3 regions of the Lysinibacillus sp. IITD104 genome follow, and region 1 is predicted to be linked to each of the others. Evidence: riboswitches for the same ligand, from Rfam matches in the RefSeq annotation. Region 1 holds a riboswitch; each other region holds the start of a gene.

Region 1 (4,620 bases):
ATTGCTTATTTTATAATATTTTTGGTCTTTTGTGGAGAAAAAAGAAATACTATACCCTATTCTATCCAAAAAAAATGAAAATTTGAGGTGTTATGATGAGTTTTGGTGGTGTACCGCAATGGTTTTTTATCATTGCTGTAGCATTCGCAATCTGCTTTGTGCTTTATGCAGAATGGAATGCTAGAAAATAAGTGAGTCCAACAGGTTGGACTCACTTTTTTGTGCTTATTTTAATGTACGCTTTAAAAATTCCTTCGTACGTTCATGTTGCGGATTGACTAATACTTGTGCTGGAGGGCCTTCTTCCACAATTACGCCTTTGTCCATAAAGACAACACGATCTGCTACTTCTTTGGCAAATTCCATCTCATGTGTCACGATGAGCATCGTATTGCCCTCGTCTGCGAGCTGGCGCATTACCTTTAACACCTCACCCACCATTTCTGGGTCTAATGCGGATGTTGGCTCATCGAATAGCATTACATCTGGATTCATTGATAAGGCACGAGCGATGGCCACACGCTGTTTTTGTCCGCCTGAGAGCTGACGTGGCTTGGCGTTGACATATTGGTCCATACCAACGATTTTCAAATATTTAAGCGCCGTTTCTTCCGCTTCTTTTTTCGAACGTTTTATCACTTTGATTTGGCCCACTGTGCAATTACTTATGACATTGTGGTTGTTAAATAAATTGAACTGCTGGAACACCATGCCTAGATGTGTACGATATTCTTGTATATTGTGCTTTTCATCTAGGATGTCTTCCCCCTTATAAATTATTTGACCGCCACTTGGCGTTTCTAATAAATTTATGCAACGAAGCAATGTGGATTTACCAGAGCCAGAGGAGCCAATTAAACAAACTACCTCCCCTTTCTCCACTTGGAAATTCACATCTTTTAACACTTGGTTACGTCCAAATGATTTACTTAAATGTTCGATTTTAATGACTGCCATTTGTGCGTCCCCCTATACGGCTTCTTTTTGTTCTTTTTGATAGGCATCAGGACCATCTAGACGTTTTTCAACATAGAGAAGGATGCGAGATGCGGTAAATGTCATGATGAAGTAAAGAACACATGCAACGAAGAATGATTCGAAGTAACGGAAGTTGTTACCCGAAATTGATTTTGTTTGGAAGAATAATTCCGTTACCCCAATGACATTTAATACGGCTGTATCTTTAATATTCATGATTAATTGGTTACCTGTCGCTGGTAAAACATTACGCGCTACTTGTGGTAAGACAACATGAAGCATAATTTGGAAGTGATTCATGCCAATTGCTGATGCTGCCTCGTATTGACCATTATCAATGGAGACAATACCGCCACGAACAATTTCTGCCATATAAGCCCCTGTATTGAGGGAAACGACTAAAATACCTGCTGTAATAAAGTGCATATCGATACCGAATGCGATATCTAATCCGTAGTAGACAACCATAGCCTGTACAATCATTGGTGTACCACGGAAAAATTCAACATAGCATGTCAGTATAAAATTAATGAGCTTTAAGCTATAAAATTTCACACCTTTTTTACGAACTGGAATCGTATGCATAATTCCGATGAAAAATCCGATAAATGCACCAATAATTGTACTAATACTCGAAATCAGTAACGTATAATACGCACCTCGTAAAAACATTTGCCAGTTGTTTTCAATAATTGAAAGTATCCATTCAAGACTCATGATGTTCCTCCTAACAATGTCATCTTGCTTGCTTATTTCTTTTGTGCCCTAGCTCTTTCTACCATTCTATGATTTGTCACGCTAGGACATTATCATTATGTAGAGAGGTTCTCATTTTGATAATGATGAAATGATCATGCACGGACTAGTTGCTAGTCCGTGCCATGTCATTATTGTGCTGCGGGTTGTTGAGAAATAGCTTCTTCCATAATCGCTTGACGATCATCTTCTGAAATGCCTTTTAGGATTTCATTGATTTTTTCGCGATTTGCGTCATCTTTACGTAAGCCTACAGCAATTGAAGTATTTGATAGGTCTGTATCAAAGCCTTCTTCAAATGCTACATATGTGAATTTATCGTTGGCAGCAGAAGCGGAAATGCCCTCTGGACGTTCAGCTACATAGCCATCAATTTTACCTGCTTCTAAAGCCACACGCATTGCTGGGAAGCTCTCCATTGCCGTTTGTTTTTCTACACCTTTAATTTGGTCAATCACTGTGTAGTTAGATGTATTTAATTGTGATGTAATTTTAGCACCTGAGAAGTCTTGAATCGATTTTGCGTCTTCATATTTGCTACCTTTTTTAATAACCATAACAAAATCAGAAGTATAATAGTTTTCTGTAAAATCAATTGTTTTCTTACGTTCTTCTGTTGGTGACATACCTGCGATAATTGCATCAATTTTGTTCGATTGTAGCGCTGGAACTAATCCGTCCCACTCCATTTTAACAATGACTAACTCTTTGCCTAAACCTTCAGCAATTTTCTTTGCCATTTGTACATCATAGCCACCTGCATACTCTGCATTATCCGCAATTTTCACTGCGCCATTTGCATCGTCTTGCTGTGTCCAGTTGAACGGTGGGTAGCCAGCCTCCATTCCGATTCGGAATTCACCGCCGCCTTCTTCTTTGTCAGTTCCAGCATCACTTGAACCGCCCTCTTTTTTGTCACTTGTGCCACATGCAGCTAGCACAATTGCTGTCATGATAGAGATCATTACTAACAACCATTTTCTTTTCATGAAAAACTCCCCTTTTCTGTAAAAAAATAAGACAACTGTACTAAAAAAGACCTAAGTATATTGAACTTAGGTCTTACCTTTTATGACAGTTGCCCAAATCCTCACTATAATTTCCATGTTTCCGAGATAGCACAACCTAGTAAATCTGGAAATCCATTTACTAGGACAGTCCTGCACTTATTCACTGCAGACCCAGTATAAAAGTACGAGCTCCTTTTATACTTCGGCGATATTTCCTTCTTCATTGCGTCTTCGCTTGCTTGTACTCAACAATGAACTAATAAATACCGCGCCTCTACCTCACTGGTAACAATTCGTGAGGTTTGTTTATTTAATTGATATTTAGATACTACTATAAAACTAATATGTTCGTCAAGACGATTTTAACATTTTTCTGACTAATGACAATATTAGGATATTGTGCGTTCTGCTTCCACTTTAAATCGTTGAACTTTTGTTGATATTTCTGAAAATTACAACAAATATTTATTATAGAGTATGTTCTATATGTGAGAAAAGTTGCGTTTTTTTCTTTCTTTGCTCCTCTAAACGATGTAACATTCGTACTCTTTCAAGCTTAGAATCGGTCAGTACCTTTCGTCATACAAAAAACCCTGCTGAACATTGTTCGCAGGGTTTAATGGGATTATGAATTTAATAATAAATCTTCAGGATTTTCGATTAATTCTTTAACCGTTTTTAAGAATCCTACAGAATCTTTACCATCGATGATACGGTGATCGTATGAAAGTGCTACATACATCATTGGACGGATTTGAACTTCACCATTTACTGCAACTGGACGGTTAACAATTGAGTGCATGCCTAAAATACCAGCTTGTGTACCGTTCATAATTGGTGTTGACATTAATGAACCGAATACACCACCATTTGTGATTGTGAATGATCCACCAGCCATGTCATTTAAGCCTAATTTTTTATCACGAGCTTTTGTCGCTAAGTTAGCGATATCTTTTTCGATTTCTGCAAAGTTTTTGCTATTTGCATCGCGTACAACTGGTACGACTAAACCTTCTTCAGTTGATACAGCAATACCGATATCAAAGAAGTTATTTAAATGAATTTCATCGCCAGAGATTTGAGCGTTTACGTATGGATATTTTTTCAGTGCTGCAACAACAGCTTTCGTGAAGAATGACATGAAACCAAGTTTGATGTCGTTTGCTTTTACAAACTCTTCTTGTTTACGTTTACGAAGTGCCATGATGTTTGTCATGTCAATTTCGTTGAATGTTGTTAACATTGCTGTTGATTGTTTCACTTCTAATAAACGTTTTGCAATTGTTTGGCGACGACGGCTCATTTTTTCAATTGTTACACGGTCAGAATTAGCTGCTGGTGTGAACACTACTGGGCCACCTGAAGTTGCTACTGATGTAGGTGCTGCTGGTGCTACAGCTGGTGCTGTACCATGAGCTGCTACATCTTGTACACGTACACGTCCTTGTGGATCTACTGGAGATACCGCGGCAAGGTCAATACCTTTTTCACGTGCAAGACGACGTGCTGCTGGAGATGCAACTACACGCTCACCAGAAGTTTCTTCTACTACTGGAGCTGCTGCAACTGGTGCTGCTGCGGCTTGTGGCGCTGCTGGTGCAGGTGCTGCCTCAGTTGGTGCTGCCGCTGCTGGAGCTGCTGCTGCGCCTTCGCCTGCTTCTACTACTGCGATAACTTGACCAACTAGTACAGTATCGCCTTCTTCAGCTAAAATTTGTGTTAATACACCTGCTTCTTCAGAAATGATCTCAGCGTTTACTTTATCTGTTTCAAGTTCAACGATGAATTCACCTTTTTCAACGCGATCGCCCACTTTTTTTACCCACTGTGCGATACTACCTTCTGTAATCGATTCTGCTAATTCAGGGACTTTAAT
Region 2 (4,620 bases), 980 kb from region 1:
ATCAAATTACATGATCCAAAATATAATGTCATGTTAACGGATGATAAGACCTATCCATATTTAAAAATTACGAATGAAAAACATCCTCGTCTAATTACGACACGGAAGGTAAAAAAGGATAAGGCTAAATATTTTGGTCCTTATCCAAATGCCTATGCAGCAAGTGAAACAAAAAAGCTATTGGATCGATTGTATCCGCTGCGTAAATGTGTACAATTACCATCGAAGGTTTGCCTGTATTATCATATGGGTCAATGCTTAGCACCATGTGTGAAGGAAATTAATGGTCAGGTTTATCAAGATATGATTGAGGATATGACGAAGTTTCTAAATGGTGGTGTGGAGGCAGTCAAAAAAGAGCTTGAAGCTAAAATGCTAGCAGCTGCAGAAAATCTGGAATTTGAGCGAGCGAAGGAATTCCGAGACCAAATTGCCCATATTGATACGGTTATGCAGAAACAAAAAATAGTTTCAAGTGATACAACAAATCGAGATGTATTTGGCTATGCAGTGGAAAAAGGATGGATGTGTGTTCAGGTTTTCTTTGTGCGCCAAGGTAAGCTGATAGAGCGTGATGTCTCGATTTTCCCGATCTATCAAGATGCAGAGGATGAATTTTTAACTTTTGTTGGACGCTTTTATGAAAAACCAGAGCATATTAAGCCAAAAGAAATCTTTATTCCACAAGCCATTGATGCAGCTATCTTAACTGAATTATTAGAGATCAAAGTGCTTACACCGAAAAGAGGTCAAAAGAAGGAATTGGTTGAATTAGCAACCAAAAATGCCGAAATTGCTGTGGCAGCTAAATTCCAGCTAATAGAACGCCAGGAGGAACGTACCATTGGTGCTTGTGAGGCACTTGGTGAAGCAATGGGTATTAGTACACCTTTACGAATTGAAGCTTTTGATAATAGTCATATGCATGGAACGGATGCAGTATCTGCCATGGTAGTGTTCATTGATGGGAAGCCTGCGAAAAAGGAATACCGAAAATATAAAACACGTACAGCAGCCAAGCATGATGATTACGGTGCAATGCAGGAGGTTATACGTCGTCGCTATATACGTGTTTTAAAGGAAGGTCTCCCATTACCAGATTTAGTCTTAATTGATGGTGGTAAGGGGCAAATGGAAGTAGCCCGTGAAGTACTAGAAGATGAGCTAGGTCTTGTCATACCGATTGCTGGTTTAGCAAAGGATGATAAGCATAATACATCTCAGCTATTGTTTGGTGATCCACCAGAAGTGATTAGCTTGAAACGTACAAGTGATGGCTTTTATTTATTACAACGAATTCAAGACGAAGTTCACCGCTTTGCTATTACATTCTTGCGTCAACAGCATGAGAAGCATGCCATTCAATCTGTATTAGATCATATTGAAGGGGTAGGACCAAAACGAAAGCAACAGTTGCTAAAACATTTCGGTTCAGTCAAAAAAATTCGAGAGGCGAGCGAGCTAGCATTACAGGAGGCTGGGATGCCCGCTAATTTAGCAAGCCAAATTTTTAGCTATTTTCAGCAACAATCATTGTCAAAGGAATAGGCATGTGCTATGGTTATAAATAACATTGTTTTCAATGTTATGGAGAGCCAACTGCGTGACTAGTTTGTTTACGCTAAAGCTTAATGAATTGAATACATTCACTTTAAAGTGATGATAGAGGTGCAAGGTTCAAGAGTAACACGATGGAGGATGGACAAATCCAAAGATATTGTGTGAAAGGGGAGCTTGCCGAAGTACAGTATTGTTGTTCCATTGCTGTACTGGTTTTGCATTTAAGAAATGTAAGACTGTCGATTCTAAACGTTTCGGAGAGCTATCACACATGCGCAAGTTACGATTATTGTACATGTTATAGGCAGCTTTCACGTTATGTGGAGGCTGCCTTTTAGTTTTTCTAGAAACCCATAATTAGGTGAAATACATGAACTGGAAGGGAGAACGAAAGAATGGCTAAAATCGTGATGAAGTTTGGAGGAGCTGCATTAGGTTCCACTGAACAAATCCAAGAGGCTGCTCGGAAAGCGATTGCTGAAAAGGACAAAGGTTTTGATGTAGTGGTGGTCGTTGCAGCGATGGGACTCACTTTGAAAGAGATGAAAATGATGGTACATCAACTAACAGACGATGTATCGAAACGAGAATTAGATGCAGTTTTGTCAACAGGCTCTCAATTATCTAGTGCTTTATTAGCCATCGCCTTACAGGAAGCAGGCTATAATGCTGTGTCTCTAACTGGATGGCAAGCTGGTATACATACGGACGGTATGTATCGACATGCACGAATCGACTATATAGATGTTAGTCGAATGGAAGAACACTTTACACAGGGACAAATTGTAGTCATTGCAGGAGAACAGGGGATTGACGAAGAGCACAATATTACCATGCTTGGGAAAGGTGGAGCTGAAACAGCAGCTGTAGCACTTGCTGTATCATTGGAAGCGGAGAGAGTTGATATGTATACAAATGTGGACGGTGTTTATACAGCAGATCCACGTTATGTTACAAATGCCCAAAAGCTACAGGAAATATCCTATGATGAAATGTTGGAATTATCTAACTTAGGATCTCATATCATACATCCACGTGCGGTGGAGTTAGCGAAGAAATTTCAAATGCCTGTTATTATACGCTCAAGTTTAGTTGAATCAGTAGGCACTTTATTGAAGGAGGAAGTAGAAATGGAAAAAAATTTAGTCGTTCGTGGTGTGGCATTTGAATCGGATATTATTCGTTTAACAGTAGGGTATGATGCTTTTTCCAATGCTTCATTAGCAGACATATTTACGGTTCTTGCAGAGAACCGTATTAATGTAGATATAATTGTCCAAGCCATTATTGATGGGTTGAAGCCAACTGTATCGTTTTCCATTTTAAAAGAGGAATTTGCGGAAGCATTACGTGTGTTAGAGGAAAGTAAATTATCACTCGGATTTAGTTTTGCTGACTTCGAAATTGGGCTAGCAAAAGTTTCTATCATAGGTTCAGGCATGGCTTCTAATCCAGGCGTTGCTGCTCGTATGTTTGATCGGTTACGTCGTGAAAATATCCCTGTAAAAATGGTAAGTACCTCTGAAATAAAAGTGTCCGTTGTTGTCCCACAGGATGATATGATCAAAGCAGCTAATGCTCTCCATGATGAGTTTAATTTAGAGCAAGCACTTTACATATAATAATAGAAGAAACAGCATTTTATGTAATTGACCGAAATAAAAGGAAGAAAAAAGAAGGATTGTCCTCCCATTCTTTAATGGGAGACAATCCTTTTTAATTATTCTAAGGGAATGGTATTCATAATACGTTCTTTAACATCCCATTTGACTGTAAACATGACGTATTGTTGCTTTTCCCGTTTTTCATTATAGCATTCTGTCAGGTAGCCTTTCGCTAGTTGAATTTGCTCTGCTATAAATCCTGCTTCAAGTTTAAAGCTACGTTGCTTAATTTGCAGAATTTCAGGGTCATTTGTCAACTGGAAAATGCGTCCATCTTTTGATTCCTTTATGAGTTCTAATGTACCCCAGCAGGCATCTGCGAAAAATGCGATAAGTTCATCTTGACTTTTACATGGGAACTTGCGAGCAAGCTCCTTACCTGCCCAATAAAGGACATCATCTTCATGTTTACCGAGTATAGAAGATAGAATATGATCACGAATGATCTCATAGCCAAATGATGAGATTGTAGGAGATGGAGTGTTTAACATTGTTATCCTTCTTTCTTAGAATTTTCTTAAAATTTAACGGTAATAAAGTAATGATAGATTTTTCGAGAAAAAACGACGCATCATGTACTAGATTAGTTCTTTAATAAGCTCTATGAAAAACTCCGAGTTGCCTTGACGCTCGTAGCTCTTGAGAGTACAATAAACATGTCATAATATTGTACCATGATGAAATACACAGTCAATGAAGTATCATTTACAAAATGATGACTTCTTTTGTTGTGCTATTTTAAGTACTAAGGGGGGTAACAGTCTTGTCGAAAGATCGAGAGTTTTTATGGCGTCGCTTACATTCTCTACTTGGGATCATTCCAGTAGGTCTGTTTTTAACGATGCACCTGTTCATTAACTTTACAGCAACAGGCGGGGCAGAAAGTTACAACGATGCTACCGCAGTAATGGAAAAGATTCCATTCCTTATCCTAGTTGAATGGATTGTCATCTATATTCCATTAATGTTCCACGCATTCTATGGTGTCTACATTGCATTCACTGCTACACCAAACACAGGACGTTTCAGCACGTACCGTAACTGGATGTTCTCTTTACAACGTTTTACTGGTGTATTCTTAGTGATATTCATTGCATGGCATATTTTCCAAACTCGTATTCAAAAAGCACTTGGCACACACGTTGATTACGACATGATGGCGAATATCGTTGCTAATCCATTCATGCTTGGATTCTACATTGTTGGTATTTTATCAGCAACTTTCCACTTATCTAACGGTTTATGGGCATTCCTAGTAAGCTGGGGTATTACACAATCTCCTCAGTCTCAAAAGATCGCTACTTACGTAACAAACATTCTTTTCGTAATTCTAAGTGTAGTTGGTGTGGCTGCTATTTTAGCTTTCGTATAATTCAATAGAAGCTACGATAGAGCA
Region 3 (4,620 bases), 1.9 Mb from region 1:
CTTCTAATGTTTTAGCATGTACACCTGTAAGTAATCGTTGGCGTTCCTCGTCACTCATCGCATTTTGAAGTTGAAGCATTTCAATATAGCCAAGTACAACTGTTAAAGGTGTTTTAAGATCATGCGAAATATTGGCCAACATCTTTTTCATGGAATTTTCCATTTTACGATGAGTAGCCTGGATTTTTTGATGCTGATCTAGCAAAGCATTCATTGTAACAAGTAACTGTTGAATTTCTGAATTTGTAGTTGTAACTAGAATCTTTTCATACGTCTGTTCATTTACAATTACGTGTAGTTTACTATGAATGTATTGGATAGCGCGATCTTGTTCCTTCTTGACTTTCCATTGAAAAGTGAGAATCCCGATTAGCAATACAATTATTAATAATAGAAATATCATCATATTTTTAACCCTCAAACTTATAGCCAATTCCCCATAGAGTTTTAATATATTGAGGATTTGATGGATCATCTTCTATTTTTTCACGTAGTCTTCTGATATGTACATTTATAATATTTTCATCTCCATAATAGGCATCTTTCCATATCATCTGATAAATTTGCTCTTTGGTAAAAACCCTGTGACGATTTGTCACAAACAATTTTAAAATGGAAAATTCCTTTGATGTTAGCTTTATCTCTTGTCCACTCTTTGCTATTGAGAAATTAACGATATCTATCTTTAAATTATCGATTTCTAGGACCTCTTGCTTTTGTTCAGCTTGACTGGAGTATTTCGTAGCTCTTCTGATAACAGCCTTAACACGGGCTGAAAATTCTAGCATAGAAAAAGGTTTAGCAATATAATCATCTGCCCCTAATCCTAAGCCTAGTGCTTTATCAACATCACTGTCTTTGGCAGACATAATAATGATAGGAAGTGCTGCCTGCTCTCGAATAATCTTTAATACTTCCAATCCATTTAGTTTAGGAATCATAATATCTAAGATGACCAAATCAAAGGTATTTTGCAAACAATTTTGTAATGCCTCTTCACCATTGATCGCGGTTGTGACATTGAAACCTTCCATAGTTAAATAATTTTCAACCATTTCACGAATGGCTTCATCGTCTTCTACCAGTAAAATATGCTTTTGCATTATCATGCACCTCTCCTACTAAAACCCAATTTCCATATGTATATTACATTACCATATTTATGATGTTTAATTGGAGAGATTTTGTTCATGAGTGTTAAAAAAAAGCTGCCCTATAAACCATCACTTTTTGGTTTACAGAACAGCTCTATTAATTAATCTTCAACTTTTAAATCACAATCTTTAAGTGGAAGCATTTTTGTTTTGTGCTTTATTTTATAGCCCAACCATAATGCTAAAAATAGTGGAATCCCAATATACGAAACAAGGATACCGTACCAATCTATTTTTTCACCTGTAAAGGCTGTGTAATTTTGTCCAATGACTACGATCATACAAACAGTAAAAGCAAATAATGGTCCAAATGGATATAATTTAGCTTTATAAGGTAATAACTTTGGATCTAAGCCCTGTGCATCAAACGCTCGGCGGAAACGATAATGACTAAATGCAATACCTAGCCATGCAATAAAGCCAGACATTCCAGAAGCATTTAATAGCCAGATATAAACCACTCCATCACCAAAGAAGGATGCCAAAAATGCTAAACAGCCTACAGCTAATGTTGCCATAAGTGCATAAATCGGAATACCTCGACGACTTAGCTTTGAGAAAAATTTAGGTGCATGTCCATCCACTGCTAATTGCCATAGCATACGAGAAGATGCGTATAGTCCTGAATTTCCTGCTGACAGCATAGCCGTTAAAATAATGGCATTCATTAATGAAGCAGCAAAGGCAATACCTAGGCGGTCAAACACTAGTGTAAACGGTGAGACTGCGATATCTTCTGATAATAAACGTTCATCTGTGAATGGAATCAACATCCCAATTGCACCAATCGCTAAAATATAAAACAAAATAATACGCCAAAATACAGATTTAACAGCCTTCGGAATATTTTTACCAGGATCATCTGTTTCACCTGCTGTAATTCCAAGTAATTCTGTTCCTTGGAATGAAAATCCAGCTGCTAGGAAAATACCAAATGTGGCAAGGAAGCCACCATGGAATGGCCCATCACTAATAAAGAAATTAGTGAAACCTACAGGAGCCTGCCCACCTAAAATACCAAAAATCATTAGTAAGCTAATGATAATAAAAACAATGACCGTTGCTACTTTAATCATGGCAAACCAATATTCACTTTCACCATAACTTTTTACGGATAGTAAATTAAACGTCAGTACAACAGCAATAAATAATACTGTCCAAAGTGCTGATGAGCTATCTGGAAACCAATATTTCATAATTAATGATACAGCAGCAATTTCTGCAGCAATGGTGATTGCCCAGTTATACCAGTAGTTCCAGCCTAATGCAAAGCCCAAAGCGGGATCTACAAATTTGGTTGCATACGTACTAAATGAACCTGATGATGGCATATAAGCAGCCATTTCCCCTAAGCTTGTCATTAAAAAATACACCATAATACCGATTAAAGCATAGGCAAGCAATGCTCCTCCAGGTCCTGCCTGAGCAATAGCACCACCACTGGCTAAAAATAGCCCCGTACCAATTGTACCGCCTAAAGAAATCATTGTGATATGACGACTTTTTAATTCTTTTTTCAGCTTCGGTGCTTTATGTCCGAACTGATTTACTTTTATTTCACTCACGATATAGCTTCCTTCCTATTTATGAGGCAAAAAAATGCCATCACATATACACTGTGATGGCTACGTTAATCCTCAGTTTTTCTTACATGATAGCTCAACACGTTGTGCAAACGTGACAGTTCTGTTCCTTTCGGAGACAGCCCCAGCATGAGGTTTTCAAGTCCCCTCACACTTCGGCAATATTTCCTTTCAGCTAATTTCATCAATGCTTGTCATTTCAATTAGCATACTTATAAATATCGCGACCTCTACCTCAATACAAACATGAGGCATATAATTATTAAATTTATGATGTTTATTATACTAACATAAGACCATAGACATTTCAATACAACGGGAAATGTTCTGTATTTTATGAATCTTCTACTATTTTTAATAGTGTGATAAAGTGTTATAGTAGTTCAATTAGAATGGTTATTATTAGGGGGGATTTTATTTTGACTACAAATGATCATTCCACTAGTTTTCCAAGTAAAAAAATTAGCTGGAAAGGAACAACCTTACTTTTAGTCTTTGGCGTTATCTTTATAGCCTCTACATTACGAATGCCACTAACTGTTGTTGGCCCAATTATATCCTTTATCCGTGAAGATCTAGGGATATCTAATGTATTGGCAGGCTTTCTAACAACTATTCCATTGCTGGCTTTTGCTATTATATCTCCATTTGCGCCAGTTGTAGCACGCAAATTAGGGCTCGAGCTAACATTATTTTTATCCACTTTTCTCTTGGCCTTAGGGATTGTCCTACGCTCACTTGGTACAACAGAATTACTTCTATTGGGTACTGTGTTAATTGGCGTAGCCATTTCTTTTGGAAATGTATTAATTCCTGGATTATTAAAATTGAAATTTCCATATCATGTTGGTTTATTGATGGCCTTTTTCACCATGTCCATGAATTTTACTGCTGGCCTTGGTGCTGGTATTAGCTATCCTATAGCTAATTCATCGTTAGGCTGGCAAGGGGCGCTATCCATTGCACTCATACTTGTTCTAGTTACAATCTTAATTTGGATACCTCAACTAAAGTCAAATAAACCGGAACCAGTTACTACATCTAAAAAGACCAGTACACCTCTGTGGAAATCACCTGTTACTTGGGCTGTCACAGGGGCAATGGGTTTACAGTCTTTATTATTCTACACAACAGCAGCTTGGATACCTGAAATCTATATTGCTCAAGGTTTAGCACCTGATAAAGCTGGCTGGATGTTTTCAATCATGCAATTCTCACAAGTACCAATGGCCTTGGCAGTGCCTATTATTGCAGGCAAAATGACTTCTCAACGCCCACTTGTATTGATGTTTACTTCCTTCTATTTAGTAGGCTTTGTTGGGGTTGTCATGGAATGGACAAGTCTTGGAGTACTATGGATGGTTCTTCTAGGGTTAGCAGGTGGTTCTTCATTCGCTCTAGCAATGATGTTCTTCACTCTCCGCACTCGTACTGCATTTGAAGCAGCAGATTTATCAGGCTTTGCCCAATCTTTGGGTTATTTATTTGCCGCAATCGGTCCTATTCTTTTTGGCTTCTTGCATGATTTATTTGGTGGCTGGAATATTGCGGGATGGCTCTTTGTCGTTGTGGCAATGTTACTCTTCTTTTGCTCAATGAGAGCCTCTAAGGATGAATATGTGCATTAAAATTAAATAAAGCAGGTGGATCGACTTCCTCCATCTGCTCTATTTCTATATAGTGTTTCCACATTACTTAATTGTCGAGTTGCTGGAGTAATGTTAGCAATTCAGCAAGGTAATCTGATTCTTCATTATTACGAGCTGTTATAGCAGAAAAAATAGGAACAGCTTCTTGTAAGAGCTTATAACTATAATAGTAATAGCCTATAAAAGCTTGCTGCTCATAGCCCTTTGGCGTTTCTTCCTCCCACTCCTGCTCAT

The links. Region 1 has a riboswitch for lysine ahead of V1L66_RS11940 (transporter substrate-binding domain-containing protein). Riboswitches for the same ligand answer to the same signal wherever they lie in the genome.
Region 2: it holds a riboswitch for lysine, as region 1 does, so the genes downstream of both, V1L66_RS06940 (aspartate kinase) here and V1L66_RS11940 (transporter substrate-binding domain-containing protein) in region 1, are expected to answer to the same signal.
Region 3: it holds a riboswitch for lysine, as region 1 does, so the genes downstream of both, V1L66_RS21665 (amino acid permease) here and V1L66_RS11940 (transporter substrate-binding domain-containing protein) in region 1, are expected to answer to the same signal.

What each region holds. Positions count from the first base shown of each region.
Region 1 is NZ_JBAHYH020000001.1:2,346,986-2,351,605, forward strand. It holds gene V1L66_RS11930 (amino acid ABC transporter ATP-binding protein) at 226-957, opposite strand; gene V1L66_RS11935 (amino acid ABC transporter permease) at 970-1,695, opposite strand; gene V1L66_RS11940 (transporter substrate-binding domain-containing protein) at 1,866-2,723, opposite strand; lysine riboswitch at 2,843-3,029, opposite strand; gene odhB (2-oxoglutarate dehydrogenase complex dihydrolipoyllysine-residue succinyltransferase) at 3,370-4,620, opposite strand, start outside.
Region 2 is NZ_JBAHYH020000001.1:1,367,743-1,372,362, forward strand. It holds gene uvrC (excinuclease ABC subunit UvrC) at 1-1,548, shown strand, start outside; lysine riboswitch at 1,656-1,833, shown strand; gene V1L66_RS06940 (aspartate kinase) at 1,956-3,182, shown strand; gene V1L66_RS06945 (YslB family protein) at 3,281-3,715, opposite strand; gene V1L66_RS06950 (succinate dehydrogenase cytochrome b558 subunit) at 3,988-4,596, shown strand.
Region 3 is NZ_JBAHYH020000001.1:4,285,159-4,289,778, forward strand. It holds gene V1L66_RS21655 (sensor histidine kinase KdpD) at 1-406, opposite strand, end outside; gene V1L66_RS21660 (response regulator transcription factor) at 411-1,103, opposite strand; gene V1L66_RS21665 (amino acid permease) at 1,256-2,719, opposite strand; lysine riboswitch at 2,802-2,978, opposite strand; gene V1L66_RS21670 (MFS transporter) at 3,157-4,365, shown strand; gene V1L66_RS21675 (hypothetical protein) at 4,433-4,620, opposite strand, start outside.